3 regions of the Actinotalea sp. JY-7876 genome follow, and region 2 is predicted to be linked to each of the others. Evidence: predicted binding sites of a transcription regulator. Region 2 holds the regulator's gene; each other region holds the start of a gene.
The links. Region 2 encodes LexA, which represses DNA repair genes until DNA is damaged. Its sites were predicted from a motif close to TCGAACANNTGTTCGA; they were not measured.
Positions count from the first base shown of each region.

Region 1: H2O74_RS14360 (HNH endonuclease signature motif containing protein) is a predicted target of LexA. The motif match lies at 3,478-3,493, and genes of this name have one in related genera.
Region 3: H2O74_RS13045 (HNH endonuclease signature motif containing protein) is a predicted target of LexA. The motif match lies at 2,527-2,542, and genes of this name have one in related genera.

Region 1 covers NZ_CP059493.1:3,112,370-3,119,642, forward strand. The annotation lists gene H2O74_RS14340 (toll/interleukin-1 receptor domain-containing protein) at 1-459, shown strand, start outside; gene H2O74_RS14345 (MFS transporter) at 852-2,120, opposite strand; gene H2O74_RS14350 (TetR/AcrR family transcriptional regulator) at 2,167-2,763, opposite strand; gene H2O74_RS14355 (sugar O-acetyltransferase) at 2,760-3,374, opposite strand; gene H2O74_RS14360 (HNH endonuclease signature motif containing protein) at 3,513-4,925, shown strand; gene H2O74_RS14365 (hypothetical protein) at 5,122-5,367, opposite strand; gene H2O74_RS14370 (Gfo/Idh/MocA family protein) at 5,400-6,752, opposite strand; gene H2O74_RS14375 (ABC transporter substrate-binding protein) at 6,872-7,273, opposite strand, start outside.
Region 2 covers NZ_CP059493.1:1,340,029-1,347,301, reverse strand. The annotation lists gene serA (phosphoglycerate dehydrogenase) at 1-133, shown strand, start outside; gene H2O74_RS06380 (DUF5302 domain-containing protein) at 206-478, opposite strand; gene H2O74_RS06375 (aldo/keto reductase) at 627-1,649, shown strand; gene H2O74_RS06370 (AMP-binding protein) at 1,699-3,408, shown strand; gene H2O74_RS06365 (hypothetical protein) at 3,421-3,954, opposite strand; gene nrdR (transcriptional regulator NrdR) at 4,021-4,482, opposite strand; gene H2O74_RS06355 (LysM peptidoglycan-binding domain-containing protein) at 4,611-5,045, opposite strand; gene lexA (transcriptional repressor LexA) at 5,302-6,066, shown strand; gene H2O74_RS06345 (L-lactate dehydrogenase) at 6,074-7,063, opposite strand; gene H2O74_RS06340 (ATP-dependent DNA helicase) at 7,145-7,273, opposite strand, start outside.
Region 3 covers NZ_CP059493.1:2,836,473-2,843,745, forward strand. The annotation lists gene H2O74_RS13035 (ABC transporter ATP-binding protein) at 1-743, shown strand, start outside; gene H2O74_RS13040 (ABC transporter ATP-binding protein) at 724-2,457, shown strand; gene H2O74_RS13045 (HNH endonuclease signature motif containing protein) at 2,573-3,967, shown strand; gene H2O74_RS13050 (TIGR03086 family metal-binding protein) at 4,027-4,599, opposite strand; gene H2O74_RS13055 (AraC family transcriptional regulator) at 4,638-5,510, shown strand; gene H2O74_RS13060 (DinB family protein) at 5,537-6,076, shown strand; gene arfB (alternative ribosome rescue aminoacyl-tRNA hydrolase ArfB) at 6,107-6,541, shown strand; gene H2O74_RS13070 (SURF1 family protein) at 6,498-7,273, opposite strand, start outside.

The DNA.
Region 1 (7,273 bases), 1.8 Mb from region 2:
CAAGCGCGGATGTGGTGGCCTCGCCTCGAAGAGCGGATTCAAGCCATCGTCGTTCCTCCCGCTACCGAAGCCCTCGTGGCAACTCCGGAACCCGTCAAGCCCGAGTCCTCTGAATCCGAGATGCTGCTTGAAGTTCTCGGGCATGTTAGGGAAGTCTCTCGTCGAGTTGCCAGAATGGACCGCCGGGAAGGCCAGCCCAGCCGTTCCGTGCCTTGGCAGCATGATTTCGTTGCAGCATTGCACACCTACGGACTGTTAGTCACGGACACCACGACGGGTAGTTCGATCATTGAATTCAAGTGCTCCACGGATGCTATCCCGCCTGTACTCCCGGGTCGAACTTGGGCGATGCTCGCAGAACTTGCCCGCTCTCGGGGGAAGACCGTCAAGTTGTCCGACTTCAGCGGACGTGAAGTGGTGTTCGGGCCTGACGGCTCGGCGAGCGAGCCTCCTTTCTAGGCCGCCTATTGCTCCGACCCCCGAGCCGCTGAGGGGGTGGGTGCTTCGTCTCCTCCTACCGCCCGCAGCCGACCTACGTTGCCCGTGATTCGGCGCGCGACCCCAACCGTGCCGCGCAAGAGGCGGGCCGTCGGACCCGTGCGAGCTGCGCGGGTACTTCGCGCCAACCGCCTCAATCGCCTGGGCACGCTGACCTACGCCGACGCCTGCTGCGACGACGGACGCCGGGCGCGCGCCGGCGTCGGCGCTTCCTTCCGTGCACTGCGTGAGGGATAGGGGTGACCGCTGGCCTATGTGTGGCTCCCGGAGTGGCACAAGACCGGTCACCCTCGCTCCTGAGAACCCTTTCCTGGGATCGACAGCTCAGGTAGGGCCCCAAGCAACTTGTCGCACTATGGCGCGACGGGCGCCACAGCGGGGCCCGACGGCGGCGTGGTGCCGCTCTCCTGGTCACGGGGCGGCGAGGCACCGACGAGAACGCGGCCGAGCACCAGCACCCCTAGCCCCGCAATCACCACCGCGAGCAACGCCACGCGCAGGCTCGTGGCGTCGGCGACCACGCCCACGACCATCGGCGAGATCAGGAAGCCGACGCGCAGCAGCCAGCTGACCACGGTGAGGCCGACCCCCGGCGGCAGGCCGGGCAGCTCGTCGGCGGTGTGCATGACAGCGGGGATCAGGGTCGCGACGCCGAGCCCGGCGAGCGCAAAGCCCACGACCGTGGTGCCGACGGACGGGACGGCGAGCGCCAGCCCCATGCCTGCCGCGATCGCGGCGCCGCCCACGCGGGCGACGCGGCGCTGGCCGAACCGGTCGACGGCTCGGTCGCCCGTCAGGCGGCCGATCGTCATCGCGACCGAGAGCGAGACGAACGCGAGCCCCGCCGTCGCGGCGTCGGTGCCGACCTCCCCTCGCAGGTAGAGGGCGCCCCATGAGGACCCGGCGTCCTCGACGAAGGCGCCGCCGGCCCCGAGCACGCCGAGCGCCGCGAGCATCAGCACGGCGCGCCCGCCCAAGCGACGCAACGCCGACGTCGACGCAGCGCCATGGGCGACGTCGTCCGCGGGCTCGCGCTCGGCGTCCTCGGGACCGCGCAGCATGAAGCGGTACGCCACGACGGCGACGACGCTGAACAGCACGCCGGACGCGGCGAGATGCGCCGGCAGCGGCACGGACAGCCCCGCGGCGACGGACCCGAGCACTCCGCCGACGACGGCGCCCACGCTCCACAGGCCGTGGAACGCGTTGACGATCGAGCGCCCGTAGGCGCGCTGCACGCGGAAGCCGTGCGCGTTCTGCGCGACGTCGATGACGGCGTCCAGCGCACCCGCGACCAGCATCAGCGCGGCGAGCGCGCCCCACGCCGGCGCGAGCGGCAGGCAGGCGACCGTCACCGCGGACAGGACCAGCCCGAACGCCGCGACCCTGCCGGAGCCCAGCCGCTGGATCAGCACGGGCGCGAGGAGTCCCGCGACCAGTGCCCCCGCCGGCATCGCCGCGATCGCGGTGCCCAGCTCGGCGTTGCTCAGGCCGAGGCGGTCCTTCACCTCGGGCAGCCGCGGCACGAGGTTCGCGTACAGGACGGCGTTGACGAAGAAGACGGCGGACACCGCGGCGCGGGCACGCCGCGCCGTCAGTGCGGGCGCGGCCGGGGAGGACATGGGGGCTCCGGGTACTCGTGCGGTGACGACGTCGTCGTCGCGGTGGTCAGCGGGTGAGGCGGAGCAGCGCGTGGCGCAGCTGCTCGGGGGTCATCGGGTCGGTCGAGAGTGCCTGGTGCAGGACGAGGCCCTCGACGAGCGCGTCGAGCTCGCGCGCCGTGACGGGGTCGAAGTGCAGCTCGAGCGCGCGCCGGCTGCGGACCATCCACGCCTCCGTGACCTCGCGCAGGGCCGGGCGGCGGGCGGCGGCGACGTAGAGCTCGACCGCGAGCAGCAGGGAGCGCCGGTCCGCGACGAGGTCGTCGGCCAGGTGCTGCGCCAGCGCCTCGACGGCGGCCTCGGCGTCCGGCGCGGACCGCATGCGGGCCTCGAGCGCCGAGGCGACGTCGTCCGCGAGGACGCCGAACGCCTCCTGGTGGAGCTCGTCGAGCGTGCTGTAGTGGTAGGTGAGGGACCCCGGCGAGACGCCCGCCGCCGCCCCGACCGCGCGGTGCGTGGCACCCGCGACGCCGCGCTCGGCGATGACGTCGAGGGTGGTCCGGATGAGCTCCGCGCGGCGGTCCGGGTCGGTGTGCAGCGCACGGCGGCGCTGCGGGGCGCGGGCCTTGGGCGGGCGGTCGGCGGCGTCGTCGTCCGGGCTCACGGCTGGCGCTCCGGGGCGACGTCGTCGTCCTCCAGGGTGCGGATGACGCGCGCCGGGTTGCCGACCGCGACGACGTTGGCCGGGAGGTCCTTGGTGACGACCGAGCCGGCGCCGACGACGGTGTTCTCGCCGATCGTGACCCCCGGCAGGACGATGACCCCGCCGCCCAGCCAGACGTTGTTCCCGATGGTGATCGGCTCCGCCGCCTCCCACTTGTCGCGGCGCGGGCCGGGCGCGATGGGGTGCGTCGGCGTGAGCAGCTGGACGTTGGGGCCGATCATCACGTCGTCGCCGATGGTGATGGGCGCGACGTCGAGCGCCACGAGGCCGAAGTTGGCGAACGTGCGGGCGCCGATGCGGATGCGCGAGCCGAGGTCGACGTAGAACGGTGCGCGGATGCCGCTGCCCTCGCCGATCGAGCCGAGCAGCTGCTCGAGGATGAGCCGGCGCAGCGGCTCCTGGCGCGGGGTCGTCGCGTTGTACGCCGTGATGAGGTCGATCGCCGCGGCGCTCGCCTCGAGGATGCGGGGGTCGTCGGCGATGTAGAGGTCGCCCGCGAGCATGCGGTCGTACATGGTTCGGGTGTCGCCGCCGCGGGTGTCGCTCGTCATTTGTACAACTGTACAGATCGTGCGCGAGCCGCCGCTATGCGTCCGCGTCGACCGCGGCGTGTGGGCCGAAGGGGTTGTCCGACCTGTCCCGGTGCAGTATTATTCGAACATACGTTCGAGTGATCCGAGGAGGCGGGCATGGCGGTGCTGGCGGCGGTGGAGCCCTTCGGGGTCGCCGCGCCGGCGCGCGTGGTCGCGGACGTGCGCGGGTTGGTGGAGCGGGTCAAGGGCGCGGGTGGTGCGGCGGGTGACTGGTCGGCGCTGGAGCGGCGTGAGGTGCTGGCGGCGCTGGACGCGGCGGTCGGTGCGTTGACGGTGGTGCGGGGCGAGGTGCTGCTGGCCGAGCGGGACAGTGGGACGTGGCGGGCGTCGGGTGATCCGAGCTTCGAGGCGTGGCGCGGTCGCACGTCACGGTCGGGGGCGCGGGCGGTGCTGACCCAGGTCCGCCAGGCCGACGCCGCCACCCGGTTACCCGCACTGGGCGAGGCCGCCCGCGAGGGCGCGGTCACCGTGGACCACATGGACGCGCTCGGCCGCGTGGTGGCCGGGGCGTCGGGGGCGGTCAAGGAGGCCCTGGCTTCCCCGGAGCGGCAGGCCCAGCTGCTGGAGACCGCGCGGCGGGTCGATGCGGGGACGTTTGCGCGGGCCGCGGCGCAGCTCGCCGCCGAGCTGGACCCCCTCGCGCACGAGCGCGGGCACCAGGCCCAGCGCGCCGCACGGTTCCTGACCCTGTCCGACACCCCCGAAGGGACCCGCATCAAAGGGCTCGTCGATCGGATGGCCGGGCACCGGCTGCGGCTGGCCCTCGAAGCGGTCTCCCCGCGGCCGGGCAAGGACGACGACCGCTCCCACGAGCAGCGCCGCGCCGACGCCCTGGACACCATCGCCGAGAAGATCCTCGCCCTACCCGAGACAGGCAGCGGCGCCGCGGTGCGACCCCACGTCTCCTTCCTCATGGACGCCGAGACCTGGGCCGGGCTGCGCGCACTGCGCGCGACCGGCGAGCCCGATGGTTCCGATGCCGCGTCGTTCGCGCCGGTCACCCTGGAGGACGGGACGCCGGTGCCGATCAGCGAGGTCGCCCGGGCCCTGTGCGACTGCGACCTGACCCGCGTCGTGATGGACGCCGACACGATGCCCCTGGACATCGGACGCACCCAACGCACCTACACCGGCGTCCAACGCCGCGCCGTGATCGCCCGGGACCGCGGGTGCTCGTGGCCCGACTGCGGCGCCGAAGCCCGCTGGGGCGAGGTCCACCACATCCGCTGGTGGGAACGCGACAACGGACCCACCTCCCTGACCAACGGCGTCCTGCTCTGCGTCTTCCACCACCACGAGGTCCACCGACGCGACCTGACCATCACCCGACAACCCGGACCACCCGGACCAGGACGCCGACCCCGGTACACCTTCCGTGACCAGCGCGGGCGACCCGTCGCCGTGCCGAATCGCGCCGCGCCCGGACTCGCTGACGATGGGGATGGCGGGGCCGGGGCGCCGATGCCGGACGCGGCCGGCCAACCACCGGACCTCTTCACCGTCCAGTGACACGCGGGGCGCCATCGAGCGCTGCGGGGCGCGCCGCAGCGCGCTGCCGGGCGGCTGACACGCGGTGCCGACGTGCCGCGTGTGGTGCTCGGAGCGTTCGCCACCCGGCAGCAAGGACGACGCGCTGCACCGCACCGCACCGCACCGCACCGCACCGCACCGCACCGCACCGCACCGCACCGCACCGACGGTGGAGCTACCGGCGCGGCTCGCGGGTCCGCGTCCGGAAGCCGCGGCGCAGCGCATGGAGAACGAACAGCACGCCGCCGATGGTCAGCACCCACGCCCCGGCGACCCCGACCGCGGGCGTCGACGCGCAATCAGCGCCGCCACCGCTCCCAGTGACGCAGCTGCCGCCCTGCACGCCCCACACCGCACCGATCACCACCGTGACGGCGAGGGCGGCGAGCAGCCAACGTCTGCCGCCCGTCCGATGCGTCATGGCCCGGACCATCCGCCCTCGTGAGGCACGCCCTACCCCAGGCCCAGGCGGAGGTCGGCGGTGCGGACCGGGAGGCCCGTCTCGAGGGAGACGTTGCCGGCGACGCCCACGACGACCGAACGGACGCCGTCGAGGAGGCCGGCCGCGCGACCCAGCGGGTCGTGCTCGGCGCCGCGGAAGAGGTCGCGCAGCATCTTCTCGTCGCCGCCGCCGTGGGCACCCTCGCCCGCAGGGATCTCGACCTCGACGGCCGGACCCCAGTGCTTCTGGACCACGAGGCGCTCGCCGTGGGCCGGCCGCGCGCCGGCGGCCTGGACGTCCTCGACCGCGCTCGGGTCCACGACCAGGCGACCGTCCTTGCCGACGAGTACCGCGCCGCGCTCCACGACCTCGAGCTCCGCGCGCCCGGCGGTGCCGTTGACCGAGACCCGGTAGCCCTCCCACGGGCCGTGGGCGTTGAGCGAGTAGGTGAGCGTCGCGCCGCGGGCGTAGTCGACGATCACCGCCAGGTTGTCCTCGATCGTGATGCCGGAGGAGAACACGTCCCGGTCGCGCAGGTAGCCGTCGTGGTGCTCCACGTCGAGGTAGAGCTGCTTGAGCCGCTCGTTCTCCCGGAGGTCGAGCAGGAAGGGGTCGTTGCGCGTCGTGCGCGTCGAGCCGCGCGCCGGGCGCCGGATGAGCCCACGACGGCGGGCGTTGGACGCCCCGTAGAAGCGCAGGGCGCCGCTCGCGTAGACCCGCGACGGCAGGTCCGCGAGCCACCAGTTCACGAGGTCGAAGTGGTGCGACGCCTTGTGCACCAGCAGCCCGCCCGACAGGTCCTTGCGCCGGTGCCAGCGCCGGAAGTAGTCGGCGCCGTGCATGGTGTCGAGCACCCACTCGAAGTGCACGCTCGTGACGTCGCCGATCTCGCCCGAGGCGATGACCTCCTTGAGGGCGCTGTTGCGCGGCGAGTACCGGTAGTTGAACGTCAGCACGAGCGAGCGCCCGGTGTTCTCGACGGCGTCGACGATGCGCCGGCACCCGGCGAGGTCGGTCGTCAGGGGCTTCTCGAGCACGACGTCGGCCCCCGCGGCCATCGCCCGCGCGACCATCTCGGCGTGCGTGTGGTCGGGGCTCGTCACGATGACGGTCTGGACGTGCTCGACGTCGATCAGCTTCTCGAGGTCCTCGGGCGCGTAGCGCGCCGGCACCTGGGCGCCCGCGGCGCGCACCAGCTCGTCGTAGAAGTCCATGCGGCCGGGGTTCGGCTCGCACCAGGCCACGATCTCGCCGACGTCGGCGTGCGGCCCGAGCAGCGCCTCGACGTACATCTGTGAACGGTGGCCCGTGCCGACCACCGCGTACCGGCGCCTGGCCGGACCCTCCTGCGCGACTCCACCCATGGGGTGTCCGTCCTTCCTGCTCCCGTGAGCGGACCTGCGTCCAGGGCTGACTCGGGTGGCCGTGCGGGCGCACTGCCCGCACGGCCACCCCACCAGTCGCAGCGGCGAACCGCTAGCGGTCAGTTGCCGGTCGCACCCTCGACCTCGCTGATGAACTGCGCGGCAGCGTCCTGCGGGCTCATCCGGTCGAACAGGACCTCCGCGTTGATGCGGCGGATGATCTCGGCCACCTCACCCGCGCCGACCGGCGGCACCGGCAGGCCGTCCACGATCTCGTCCTCGAGGTCGGTCAGGAACTCCGCCGCCTGCTGGTCGACGGGCGAGAAGTTGTCCACGACGGACTCGCGGACCTCGGTGTTCGCCGGCAGACCGCGGTCCGACAGCATGATCTCCGCGGCCTCGGGGTCGTTGAGCAGGTAGTCGATGAGCGTCGCGGCCGCCTCCGGGTGCTCGGACGTGGCGGAGATCGAGTAGAACATCGCGGGCTTGAAGTACATCCCGGTGCGCTCGTGCTCGGTCTC
Region 2 (7,273 bases):
CGAGGGCCAGCTCCTCGCGACGCGCGGCGAGCTCGGCTACGTGGTGACCGACGTCGCCGCGGACCTGGGCCCCGACGTGTGCGACGTGCTGCGGACCATGCCGCAGACGATCCGCCTGCGCGTCCTGTCCTGACCCGGGCGGGGTCGGCCCGGGCGTCCTGACTCCGGGGTCCGGTCCGGGCCGCTGCGGCCCGGACCGGCCCGGTCAGCCGGTCTTGCGGCGGAACGTGCGCTTGCCGGGGCCGGTCGTCTCGGGGCCGTGGACGGCCCCGGTGTTGGACCGGCCCTGCGCACTGCGGTGCGCGGCGCCCTGCTTGCGATCGAGCGCTTCGCGGAACCGCGCCTTGGCGTCCTCGGGCACCGTGGTGTCCTCGGGCACCGTGGTGTCCTCGGGCACCGTGGTGTCCTCGGGCACCGTGGTGTCCTCGGGCGCCGTGCCGGCGCCGTCCTCGGGGGTCTGGCTGCGGTCGTCGGCCATGGGCCCACCTCCTGGTGTGGTCGTCCTCCGGGGGCTCCCGGGCTCCGGCGCTGGTGCGTGGGGCGGTGCCACGCTACTGCGCCGCACCAACGCCTTTCTCCCTGGACGCCCGGGGTGCGCGTCGGCGTACCGTCGGGCGGTGCCCACCATGACGTACCGCCGCGCCGGGCGCTCCGGTCTGCTCCTGCCCGCCGTCTCGCTCGGGCTCTGGCAGGGCTTCGGGGTCGACCGCCCCGTCGCCCTGCAGCGCGAGATCGTGCTGCACGCCGTGGACCGGGGCGTGACGCACCTCGACCTCGCCAACAACTACGGGCCGCCCCCCGGGGCGGCGGAGGAGACCCTGGGCCGGCTCCTGCGCACCGACCTGCGGGGCCACCGCCACGAGCTCGTGCTGACCACGAAGGCCGGTTACCGGGCGTGGCCGGGACCGTACGGCGAGCACGGCGGCCGGGCGTACCTGCTGCGCTCGCTGGACCGGTCGCTCGCGCTCCTCGGCGTCCCCGAGGTCGACGTCTTCTACAGCCACCGCTTCGACCCGACGACGCCCCTGGCGGAGACGATCGCGGCGCTCGGCACGGCGCTGACCTCCGGCCGGGCGCGGTACGTCGGGATCTCGTCGTACTCGGCGGCGCGGACGCTCGAGGCGCTCGACGTGGCCCGGGACCTGGGCGTCCCGCTCACGCTGCACCAGTCGTCCTGGTCGCTGCTGAACCGCTGGGTCGAGCGCCCCGCCGCCGGACCGGACGGCACCGAGCAGGCTCTGCTGGACGTCGTCGAGCGCGCGGGGATGGGCCTGGTGGCGTTCTCCCCCCTCGCCCAGGGTCTGCTCACGGACCGGTACCTGCGCGGCGTGCCGCCGGACTCGCGTGCCGCGCGCGGCGGCTCCTTCGACCCGGCGTGGCTGACGGCCGAGAACCTCGGGCGCGTCCGGGGGCTCGACGCGATCGCCCGGGCCCGTGGCCAGAGCCTCGCCCAGATGGCGATCTCGTGGGTGCTCCGCGACCCGCGGACCACCTCGGTGCTGGTCGGGGCGAGCAGCACCGCCCAGCTGGACGACACCCTGGCCGCCCTCGACGGGCCCGGCTTCTCGGTGGACGAGCTGACGGCGGTCGACGCCCTCGCGCAGGACGCCGGCGTGAACCTCTGGGCTGCACGCTCGAGCGACCTGTGACGGGACCTTCTGGTCATCAACCTACGGTTGCGTAACCTAGAATCGAGACGTGGAACCCACCGCCGACCGCCCCTGGCTCGCCTCGTACGCACCCGGCGTCCCCGCCGACGTGCCGGAGCTGGACGGGCCCGTGACACGGACCCTGGAGAACGTGGCCGCGCGGTACGCGGGCCGCGTCGCGACCGACCTGCTCGGCCGCGGCACGACCTACGGCTCGCTGGCCCGCCGGGTCGCCCAGGCCGCCGGCGCGCTGCACGCCCACGGCGTGCGGCCGGGCGACCGCGTGGCCCTGGTGCTGCCGAACAGCGCGACGCACGTCGTGGCCTTCTACGCGGTGCTGCGCATCGGCGCCGTCGTGGTCGAGCACAACCCGACGTACTCCAGCGAGGAGCTGCGCCACCAGCTGGCCGACAGCGGCGCGACGGTCGCGCTGGTGTGGACCAAGGCGGTCCCCGCGGTGCTCGAGGCGCGACCGCACACCTCCGTGCGCACCGTGGTCGCGGTCGACCTCGCCGCCGACCTGCCGCTGTCCTCGCGCGTCGCCCTGCGCCTGCCGATCGCGGCCGCGCGGCGCAGCCGCGACGCCCTGCGGTCGCCGGTCCCGACCGCACCCGACGTGACCACGTGGGCGCGGTTCGTCCGGGGCGCGGAGCCGCTGCCCGCGGCACACCCCCACCCGGACCTGGACGACGTCGCCCTGCTGCAGTACACCGGCGGCACGACGGGCACCCCCAAGGGCGCCGTCCTGACGCACCGCAACATCGCCGTCAACGCGGCGCAGGGCCAGGCCTGGACCCGTCACGACGTGGGCAGCGAGACCGTCTACGCGGCCCTGCCGTTCTTCCACGCCTTCGGCCTCACGCTCTGCCTGACCTACGCGGTGCGCATCGCGGCGACCTCGGTGATCTTCCCGAAGTTCGACGTCGACACCGTGCTCGCCGCCCAGCGCCGACGCCCCGCGACCTTCATGCCGGGGGTGCCGCCGATGTTCGAGCGCCTGGCTGCGGCGGCCAAGCGCACGGGCACGGACCTCACGTCGCTGCGCCGGTCGATCTCGGGCGCGATGGCCCTCTCCGCCGAGACGGCGCGGGCGTGGGAGGAGGTCACGGGCGGGATCCTCGTCGAGGGGTACGGCCTGACGGAGACCTCGCCGGTGGCGCTCGGGAGCCCGCTCTCCGAGGCACGTCGTCCGGGGACGCTCGGCCTGCCCTTCCCCTCCACGTGGATCCGGGTCGTGGACCCCGAGGACCCCATGGTGGACGTCCCGGCCGGCGATCAGGGCGAGCTCCTCATCTCGGGCCCCCAGGTCTTCCAGGGCTACTGGAACCGGCCCGAGGAGACCGCGGCCGTCCTGATCGAGCGTGAGGGCCGGACGTGGCTGCGCACCGGCGACGTGGTGGTCGTGGAGCCCGACGGCTTCGTGCGCCTCGTGGACCGCATCAAGGAGGTCATCATCACCGGTGGCTTCAACGTGTACCCGTCCCAGGTCGAGGACCACCTGCGGCAGATGCCCGGCATCGAGGACGTCGCCGTGGTCGGGGTGCCCGCCGCCGGTGACCTCGGCGAGCGCGTCGTGGCCGCGGTGGTCCTGTCCCACGGTGCGACGGGCGTCGAGCTCGACGCCGTCCGCGCCTGGTGCGAGACCCGCCTGGCGCGCTACGCCCTGCCGCGCGACCTCGTGGTCCTCAGCGAGCTGCCCCGCTCCCAGATCGGCAAGGTGCTGCGGCGCGTCGTGCGTCAGGACGTCATGAACCGCTGAGGCGGCGCACCCTCAGCGCGCCGCCTCGCGCAGCACGCGCGAGCGCACGTAGTCGTGGACCTCGTCGAGGGTGGCGACCTGCCGGTCCGTCTGCCCCCACAGCTCACGGCACCGGTCCGCGTCGACCCCCAGGGCCGGCGCCAGCGCCGTCATGGTCTGCCACAGCCCGCGCTTGCCGACGACGGCGCTGCGCAGCAGCTCGACCTCCAGGAGGGCCGTCAAGGGCTCCCGCTGCAGGCCGGCCCCGCTCGTCTTCAGGCGCGCCAGCCGCTCCCCGGCCCAGGTCGCCACCTGCTTGGGCCGGGCCTGGACCAGGTCCAGGTCGCCGATCAGCGCGCGCAGCTCCTCCCGCTCGCCCTCGACCTCGTCCGCCACGCGGGTCAGTCCCGGGCCCACCGGGGTCCGGGCGAGCGCCTCGGCCGTCCGGCGCATGCGATGCGAGCCGGCCACGGCGCCGGCGAGATGGTCGTTGAGGTAGGTCGACAGGGCCGCGCGGTCCAGCCCACCGGTGGCGGGGGACGTGCGGCCCGCAGCGGCGTCGGTCATCGCGCCTCCCGTCTCGTGACCGGACAAGCGTCGCAGAGGCACCCACGCGGCGCGACCGGATGACGCTCAGGCGGGACGGTCGCCGTGCTCGGCGCGCAGCGCCGTGATGGCGGCCTCGAAGTCGTCCAGCGACTCGAACGCCTGGTAGACGCTCGCGAAGCGCAGGTACGCCACCTCGTCGAGCTCGCGGAGCGGGCCGAGGATCGACAGCCCGATCTCGTGGGCGTCGAGCTCGGCCGTGCCGGTGCTGCGGAGGTTCTCCTCGACGCGCTGCGCCAGCAGGGCGAGGTCGTCCTCGCTCACGGGGCGCCCCTGACAGGCCTTGCGGACGCCGTTGACGATCTTCTCGCGGCTGAACGACTCGGTCACCCCGGACCGCTTGACCACCGAGAGCGAGGCCGTCTCCAACGTGGTGAAGCGGCGCTGGCAGTTCGGGCACTGCCGCCGGCGCCGGATCGAGGCGCCGTCGTCGGACGTGCGCGAGTCGACCACGCGGGAGTCGCTGTGCCGGCAGAACGGGCAGTGCATCGCGCCTCCACCTCCTCCGGCTGACCGCCACACCGTACCGTCGGCGGGCACCGCGCTGCGAACCGCGGTGGTCACGGACGCTGGGGGCCAGGGCGGCGGGATCAGCGCTGCGGAGTCAGGGCTGGGGATCAGGGCTGCGGCACGAGGATCTGCTGCCCGACCTGGAGCTCCGCACCGCCCAGCGCGTTGAGCTGGACGAGGTCGGCGACGACGTCGCGACGGTCCTGGCCCGGCGCCGCGACGCCCCCGGCGATCTCCCAGAGCGTCTCGCCCGGCGCGACGACGTGCGTGACCACGGGCTGGGCGGCCGCGGGAGAGTCCGCGCCGGCGGCCTGGGCCGAGAGCACGACGCCCGCCCCGGCGGCGGCCGCGACCAGCCAGACCGTCAGCCGGCCACGGCGCGTGAGGCGCAGGTGCCCGCCCTGGGCCCGCCCGTCGGCGGCCCGGACCTCCGGGACGCGCCGGGTCGTCGTGCGGCCGGCCGTCGTGCGTCCGGCCGTCGTGCGTGCGGCGGGCGTGCGGACGGACAGGACGGGCTCGTGGTCCCACATGATCGCCGTCATGGCGTCTCCCCTTCGTCGAGCGATTCGAACGCGTGTCCGTCGAACGGCTGTACGTCGAACGTCTGTACGATGTCTACCACGGGCCACCCACCGTGTCGAGACACGCTCGAACAGATGTTTGATCACGCGGCATCGCGCCCCTAAGGTGGAGGCACGACGAGAGACCATCACGAGGCACTGACACGACCCGTCGCAGGGCCGGTCGCCCGAGAAGACATCGCCCGAGAGACATCGCCCGAGAGACACGGAGGCCGTCATGGCGCCCAGGACCACACCCCCGTCGGGCACCGACCAGCAGCCGGGCGGTGACCTCGCGTCGGTGACCGCGCTGCCGGACGCCGCCGCGGGCGGCGACGGGCTCACGCCCCGCCAGCGCCTCGTGCTCGAGACGATCCGGTCGAGCGTCGAGCGGCGGGGCTACCCGCCGAGCATGCGGGAGATCGGCGAGGCGGTCGGGCTGACGAGCCCGTCCTCGGTCAAGCACCAGCTCACCGTGCTCGAGCGCAAGGGCTACCTGCGGCGCGACCCGCACCGTCCGCGCGCCATCGAGGTCGTGCAGCCCGACGACTCGCGGGCCATCAGCCGGCTCGGCGCCGACCGGGGCGGCGTGCCCGTCGACGAGACCGGCATGCACGACGCCGCCCCGGCGCCGTCGTACGTGCCGGTCGTGGGTCGCATCGCGGCCGGCGGCCCGATCCTCGCCGAGCAGGTCGTCGAGGACGTCTTCCCGCTGCCCCGCCAGCTCGTCGGCGAGGGAGAGCTGTTCCTGCTCAAGGTCGCGGGCGACTCGATGATCGAGGCCGCCATCTGCGACGGCGACTGGGTCGTGGTCCGGCGCCAGCCCGTGGCCGAGAACGGCGAGATCGTCGCGGCCATGATCGACGGCGAGGCGACCGTGAAGACGCTACGGCGTGCGGACGGCCACGTCTGGCTGCTGCCGCAGAACGCCGCCTACGAGCCGATCCCGGGCGACGACGCCGTCGTGCTCGGGCGCGTGGTGAGCGTGCTGCGGAGCCTGTGACCCCCGGTCAGAGCCCGAACTGCCGCGCGACGGCGCGGATCTGGTCGGCGGACCGGCGCAGCCCTGCCAGCTCCTCGTCGGACAGCGGGATCTCGAGCCGGGCGGCCACGCCGTCTCGGCCCACCACGGACGGGACCGACAGGCACACGTCGGAGATGCCGCGGTAGTCCTCCAGGAGCGAGGACACCGGGAGCACCCGGCGCTCGTCGCCCAGCACGGCCTCGATGATGCGTGAGCCCGCGAGGGCCACCGCGTAGTTGGTCGCGCCCTTGCCCGCGATGATCCGGTAGGCGGAGTTCACGACCTCCTCCGCGATCCGCTGGCGGTCCGCGGCCTCGAGCCGGCCGACGACCGTGCCGTTGGGCCCGGGCACGCCCGGCCACTCCATCAGGGGCACGGCGCCGATGGTCGCCGAGCTCCACAGCGGGATCTCGGAGTCGCCGTGCTCGCCCGCGATGTACGCGTGCACGTTCTGCACCGCGATGCCGGTGTGCTGCGCGAGCAGGTAGCGCAGCCGCGAGGAGTCGAGCACCGTGCCGGAGCCGAACATCTGGTTCGGCGGCAGGCCGGAGAACTTCAGCGCGGCGTACGTGACGATGTCGACCGGGTTCGTGACCATGACGTACACGGCGTCCGGCGCGACCGCGACCAGGTCCGGGAGCATCCCGCGCACGAGCCCGATCGTCGCCTCGGCGAGGTCCAGGCGGCTCTGCCCGGGCTTCTGCTTGGCGCCCGCGGTGACGACCACGACGTCGGCACCGGCGCAGACCTGGATGTCGTCGGACCCGACCACGTCGGCCATCGGCATGAACTGGATGCCGTGGCCGATGTCGAGCGCCTCGGCCTCGACCTTCGCCGTGTTGATGTCGTAGAGCGCCACGGAGCGCGCGGCCCCGCGCATGAGGGCCGCGTAGGCCATGGTCGAGCCGACCGATCCCGCGCCGACCACCGCGAGCTTGGTGGTGCGGCGCCCGGTCGGGGACGCGTCGAGCCCCATGTCGTCGTGCTCGTGCTCGACACGTCCTGCCACGTCCGCCATGAGCCGTCGCCTCTCGTTCGTCGGGTCGTGCCTGCCACCCTACGGGGCGGCGTCCGGCCCCCGGGTGATCGCCGGCCCGCCGGCCTGTGCGGCGAGCCGGGCCAGCGCCGCGCGCGCGACGCCGCCGTCGGTGGTCTGCCAGAAGGGCGGCATGGTCCGGGACAGGAA
Region 3 (7,273 bases), 1.5 Mb from region 2:
TGGTGCCCGCGGGACGCGTCGTGGCCCTGGTCAGCGCCGACCCGGACGAGACCGCGGCCGTGGCCACCCGGCTCGGGCTGCTGGGCACCGAGAACGCCGACGCGGGTGCCCGGGTGCGCCTCGGCGGCGTCCCCCTCGCCGAGCTGGGGCTGGCCGAGGTCCACCGCCGCATCGTGGTCGCCGAGTCCACGCCGCACCTGTTCACCGGCACGCTGCGCGACGAGCTGGCCGTCCGGGACGGGGCCGGTGACGACGGCGACGAGCGCCTGCTCGCGGCGCTCGAGGCCGCCGACGCGCACGACGTGCTCGACGCGCTCCCCGGGCGTCTCGACGGCGAAGTCGCCGAGAAGGGCCGCTCGCTGTCGGGTGGCCAGCGCCAGCGCGTGGCGCTGGCCCGGTCGCTGCTGACCGAGCCCGAGGTGCTCGTGCTCGTGGAGCCGACGTCGGCCGTCGACGCGCACACCGAGGCGCGCATCGCGGAGCGGCTGGCCGCCTACCGGGCAGGGCGCACGACCGTCGTCGTGACGTCGAGCCCGCTCGTGCTCGACCGCGTGGACGAGGTCGTCCTGCTCGCGGGCGGCGTGGTCCGCGCCCGGGGCACGCACCGCGAGCTCCTGGCGCCCGGCGCCGGGGCCCAGGGGCGCGCGTACCGCGCCGTCGTCAGCCGGGCCTCGGCCGACGCCGAGACCCAGACCGATCAGGGGACCACCGAGGAGGTGCGCCGTGAAGCTGCCCGTCGCTGACAGCGCCGCGCTGCGCGCGCACACCGGGGTGCTGCTGCGGCGGCACCGGGCCGCGCTGGCCCGCGTCCTGCTGCTCCACACCCTGGCGGCGACCGCGGGTCTGGCGGGCCCCTGGCTCCTCGGGCGCATGGTGGACGCGGTGACGCACGGCACCAGCGCGTCGTTCGTCGACCAGGCCGTGGCGTTCCTCGTGCTCGCGGTCCTCGCCCAGACCGTGCTGATCCGCTACGCCCAGCGCGGCGCCATGGTGCTGGGCGAGACCGTGTTCGCCGAGCTCCGCGAGGAGTTCGTGGGCACGGTGACGCGGCTGCCGCTGTCGACCGTCGAGCGCGCCGGCACCGGTGACCTCGTGGCCCGCACGACCAACGACATCGACCGCGTCCAGCACACGATCCGCTTCGGCGTGCCGCGCGTCCTGGTCTCGGCGGCGACCATCACGCTCACGCTCGCGGCCGCCGTCGCCGTGAGCTGGCAGGTGGCCGCGGCGCTGGTCGTCGGCGCCCCGAGCGTGGTCCTGACCACGCGCTGGTACCTGCGGCGTGCGGCGCCCGCCTACCTGCGCGAGTCGGCCGCCTACGCCACGCTCAACGGCACGATCACGGAGTCGGTCGAGGGTGCGCGGACCGTGGATGCGCTGGGGCTGGGCCGTCGCCGGCGCGAGCGCGTCGACGCCGACCTGCGCGAGGCGTTCGCCGCCGAGAGCCACACGCTCTGGCTGCGCAGCATCCTGTTCCCCGGCATCGACCTGTCGTTCGTCCTGCCGGTCGTCGCCACCGTGCTGTGGGGCGCCTGGCTGGTGTCGACCGGCTCGGTGAGCGTCGGCGCGGTCACCACCATCGCCGTGTACGCGCTGCAGGTGATGCACCCGATCGGCGAGCTCATCTACTGGCTCGACGAGATCCAGGTCGGCGCCACCTCCCTCGCCCGGATCATCGGCGTGCAGCAGGTGGCACCGGACCGCACCGCCAGGCCGGACGCCGTGCCGGCCGACGAGCACGTCGTCGCCTCGGGCGTGCGCTATGCGTACCGGCCGGGCCACGACGTCCTGCACGGCGTCGATCTCGACCTGGGGCTGGGCGAGCGCCTGGCCGTCGTGGGGCCGTCGGGCGCGGGCAAGTCGACCCTCGGGCGGATGCTCGCGGGCATCCACCCGCCCACGCGAGGGACGGTGACGGTGGGGGGCGTCCCGCTGGTCGACCTGCCCCTGGACGACCTGCGCGGGCACGTCGCGCTCGTGACGCAGGAGCACCACGTCTTCGTCGGCACGATCGAGGAGAACCTGCGGCTGGCCCGTCCCGAGGCGGACGACGACGAGCTGCGCCGTGCGCTCGCCGCCGTCGACGCCACCTGGGTCGACGCGCTGCCCGACGGGCTCGCCACCGAGGTGGGCTCGGGCGGGCTGACGCTGACGCCCGCGCAGGCGCAGCAGGTCGCCCTGGCGCGGCTCGTCCTCCTCGACCCGCACACCCTCGTGCTGGACGAGGCGACCTCGCTGCTCGACCCGCGCGCCGCGCGGCACCTCGAGCGGTCGCTCTCGGCCGTGCTGACCGGCCGCACGGTCGTCGCCATCGCGCACCGCCTCCACACGGCGCACGACGCCGACCGGGTCGCGGTGGTCGACGCCGGCCGGATCACGGAGATCGGCTCGCACGACGAGCTCGTCGCCGCGGGCGGGGAGTACGCCGCGCTGTGGCGGTCCTGGCAGCAGGACTGACGCGCCAGGCCCTCGGCCTCACGTGCGCGTCCGGATCCCGGGCGATGCCTGGTGCGTGTCGGTGGCCGTTAGTACACTAGTTCGATCGGCGGCGAACCGGTGCACAGGGGGCGAGATGGTCCAGGCGGGTGGCGAGGTCGAAGGCCTCGACGCGCTGGTCGCCCGGCTGCGCGCCGACGCCGCCGCGCTGGCGGCGATGCCGTTGAGCGGCCTGGAGGGGCCTCGGGCCTCGGCGGTGCGCCAGGAGCTGCGGGTGGTCGGAGACCAGATCCACCTCGCATCCTCCGTGCTCCTCGCCGCAGTCGAGGCCGACGGGCGCTGGGCCCTGGGCGGCGCGGACCGCACGCTCGCGGGTCACGTGGCCCGCCGGGAGGGCATCGCCTACGGCGACGCGAACCGCCAGGCCCAGCTCGGGCGGGTCATGGGTGAGCTGCCCGTCGCCCGCGACGCGGTCGCGACAGGGGAGATCACGCGCGGCCACGCCGAGGCGCTCAGCCGCCTGGTGTCCTCCCCCGCCCGGCGCGCCGCCCTGGCCAGCGACCTGCCCGACCGCAACGAAGCGTTCTTCGTCGACCAGGCCAAACGCCTGGGGGTCGACGAGTTCCGGCGGCTGGCCAGTCGCATGGCCGCGAAGCTCGACGACCAGGCCGCCGAGCGCGAGCACCGCCAGGCCGTCGCGCTACAGCGCCTCACCTTGACCCCGCGCGGCGACGGCGTCACGGTCGCGGGGTTCCTCACGCACGAGAACGGTCAGCTCCTGGCCACCGCCGTCCGATCCATCGCCGGCGTGCCGGCCAAGGACGACCAGCGGCCCGTCGAGCAGCGCCAGGCCGAAGCGCTGGTCGACCTCGCCCGCCTGGTCCTGGACAAGGGCCTGACCGGTGTCGGCGCACAGGTCCGCCCGCACCTGAACGTCCACGTCTCCTGGGACACCTTCCAGCGCCTGGCCACCGACGCGGCCGCCCGCGACGGCGACGGCGCACCCGCCCAGCGCACCGGGCTCGAAGCCGATCTCCTCGACCCCGCCGAGCTCGACTCCGGCGACCCGGTCCCACCCTCGGTCCTGGCGCGCATCGCCTGCGACTCCGAGGTCACCCGCATCGTGTTCGGACCCGAGAGCCAGATCCTCGACGTCGGCCAGGACGAGCGCACCTACACCAAGGAGCTGCGCCGCGCGGTCATCGCCCGCGACCGGCACTGCCAGTACCCCGGATGCACCGCACCACCCACCCTCGGCGAGATCCACCACATCCGGTGGTGGTCACGCGGCGGCGACACCTCCACCGACAACGGCGTCCTTCTCTGCTGGCACCACCACGACCACGTCCACACCCACGACCTACGCATCACCCGAGTCCCCCACGGGTTCGAGTTCCGACACCCCGACGGCAGACCCGCCGTTCTGCCCGAACCGGCCGAGGCCGGACCACCGGGACGCGCCGTCCCCGCGGCGGTGGAGCGTAGAACCGGCGCACCACCGGGCGACGACGCGTTGGCGCTCGCATGCTGACCCCTCCCGGGACGCAGCGCGCGGCCCCGGCAGGTGCGGCGTGCAGCCCTCCCCGCCCGTCAGGCGGTGCCCTGCGCGGGCACGCCGGTCCTCCGGCCCAGGCGGGCGAGCACGGTGGTGGCGCGGTCGGCACCCGCGGCCGGCTCGACGCCCGGCCTGCAGATGCCCTCCATGTACAGGGCGTCACCGAAGCCGGCGGCACCGGCCTCCATGCGGTCGACCTCGGCCTCCGTGAGCCCGGGGTCGGCACCCACGGCCGTCGCGACGTCCCAGCGGTGCACGACCATGTCCCACACGTAGAACTGCACCAGCGCCGCCCCGAGCGTCGTCGGGCCGAAGAACCCGTCGAAGCCCTTCGTGGCCACCTCCTCGTCCGCGAGCGCGGCGCGCACGCGCGCGGCGTGCGCGTGCCAGGCGGCGGCGGGGTCGGCGACGACGTCGGGCGCGGCACCCAGGTCGATGCCGCGCTCCGCGAAGAACGAGCGCTGGGTCTCGACCATGTGCGCGACCACGTCGCGCGCGGCCCAGCCCTCGCACGGCGAGGGCCGGTCCCACGCGTCCGGAGGCGTCGCGTCGATCAGGGCGGTCAGCGGGCGGTCGGCGGTCTCGTACTGCTCCAACGTGGTGTCCATGCCCGGGACGCTAGGCCGCGCCACCATCATGGCTCTTGATGAAACCCGACACGGTGACGCCGCCGGGCCGCGCTGACGCGGCGTACGCGGTCGAGCGCGCCCACCTCAAGCGCCCCGACGACGCCTCCCACGAGATGTTCCGGTACCCGGTGAGCCCCGACCTCGCCGACCTCGCACTGCGGTTCTGGATCCCCGTGTGGTCCGTCCCACCGGGCGAGGAGGCACCCCAGCGCGTCCTGCAGTACCCCGTCTGCCTGCTCGTCGTCAGCGCGGACTACGCCCGCTTCTACGGCCCCGTCTCCGGGCTGTCCACGACGGTCCTCACGGGCGACGGCTGGGCCGTCGGCGTGATGTGCCGGCCCGCGGCCGGGTACCTGCTCACCGGCGGACCGGTCGCGGACCACACCGACCGTCACGTGGACGTCGAGCAGGTGATCGGCGCCGAACCCGCATCCCGGCTCGTCGGGCGCGTGCGCGCGGCGATGGCGGGCGACCCGCGCTCCCCGGACGCGCACCGCGCCGCCATGGCCGCGTGCGAGGAGGTCCTGCGGCGCCACCTGCCCGTCGACGACGAGGGCCGCCTCGTGAACCGCATCGTGGACCTCGTGGAGCACCGGGACGACCTCACCCGCGTGACGCAGCTGTGCGCGGAGGTCGGCCTGAGCGAGCGGTCCCTGCAGCGGCTCGCGCACCGGCGGCTCGGGCTCACCCCCCGCTGGCTGATCCAGCGTCGCCGGCTGCACCAGGCCACCGAGCACCTGCGCGCCGGGACGGCGACCCTCAGCGAGGTCGCGGCCCGCCTCGGCTACGCGGACCAGCCGCACTTCCACCACGACCTCGTCCGGGCCACGGGCACCACGCCCGGGGAGTTCGTGGCCCAGCACCGCCGCGGTATTACCGAGGCGCCCTAGCCCCCGCAGGCGGCAGGATGCCGGCCATGACGATCATCGACGAACAGGGGCGGCCCGAGCCGCCGGTCGCGGCCGACGAGACGAGCACGCTGCTCGGCTACCTCGAGTACCACCGGGCGACGCTCGAGTGGAAGTGCGCGGGCCTCGACGCCGCGGGGCTCAGCACGACGGTCGGCGCGTCCACCATGACGCTCGGCGGCCTCCTCAAGCACCTCACCTTCGTCGAGGACCACTGGTCCTCCTGGTTCCTGCACGGCCGGGAGCGGCACGCGCCCTGGGACACCGTCGACTGGGCCGCCGACGAGGACTGGGACTGGCACTCGGCCGCCGAGGACTCGCCCGAGGCGCTGCGCGGGATGTGGCACGAGGCCGTCGAGCGCTCGCGCCGCGACGTCGCCGACGCCCTCGACGAGGGCGGGCTCGACCAGCTCACCGTGCGCAGCTGGCGCGACGGTCGCACGCCCAACCTCCGGTGGGTCCTGGTCCACCTCGTCGAGGAGTACGCGCGCCACAACGGCCACGCCGACCTGCTGCGGGAGGCCGTCGACGGCGCCACGGGTGACTGAGCCCCGCGCGGCGGGGTGCAGGCTGGTGCCGTGGACCTGAACCTGCCCCGCCTCGGCCTCGTGGTCGTCGACGACGACGAGCTGCGATGGCGGTTCTCACGGTCCAGCGGGCCCGGCGGCCAGGGCGTCAACACCACCGACTCGCGCGTCGAGCTGTCGTGGGACCTCGCGCGCACGCCGTCCCTGCCGGCCGAGGTGCGGGACCGCGCCGTCGCGGCGCTCGCACCGCGCCTGGTCGACGGCGTGCTGACGGTCGCCGCGTCCGAGCACCGCTCCCAGCTCCGCAACCGCCAGGCCGCCACCGAGCGCCTCGCCCGGCTGGTCGCCGAGTCGCTGCACGAGCAGACGCCGCGCCGCGCCGCGCGGCCCAGCCGCGCCTCGCGCACCCGCCGCGCCGCCGCGGAGCGCCGGCGCCGGGACGTCAAGGCGTTGCGCCGGCCCCCACGCGGGTCCGCGCCGGACTGACGGCGGCGCCCTCCGGGACGTCCTCCTCGTCGCGTCCCGCGACCGGTCCCGTGCCCGGACCGTCGCCCGCGCCGCCTCCGCCCGGCCCGCCGGGTCCGTCGTCGTCGGGCCCGCCCTCGATCTCCTCGCGGGCCAGCCGCGTCTCGTCGCGCACCATGCGGGCCCACAGCAGCACGGCGAAGCCACCGAAGATCCACCACTGGAGCGCGTACGCCAGGTTCTGGATGTTGAGCCCGCCGCCGGCGAGCGTCGGCGGGGGCAGCGTCTGGACGCCGTCCGGCGCGGAGGCCTCGACCAGGTAGCCCGAGTAGATGGGGCCACCCCAGCGGTTGACGAGCTCGGCAGGGCTCACGGCGTCGACCTGCCCGGCGGGCAGGTCCGTGGCGATCCCCGCCCCCTCGCCCACCTGGAGGAAGCCGACGACCTCGACCGCGTCGGTGGGCGGTTCCGGCGCCTCGGGTTCGGCGACCCACCCGCGGACGACGGCCAGCACCGCGTCGTCGACGCGCAGCGGCGCGACGACCAGGTAGCCGGTCCGACCGTCGAGCGCGCGCCCCGGCACGAGGACCTGGTCGGGCTCGAACGCGCCGGAGGCCACGACCTTCTCCCCCACGAGCTCGCCGCGGAAGGAGGACTGCGGCTCCAGGACGTCCTGCAGGGGCAGCGGGTCGGCCTCGGCGATCGCGGCGCGCCGCTCCTGCTGCTCGGCGTCACCGCGCAGCTCCGCGCGGT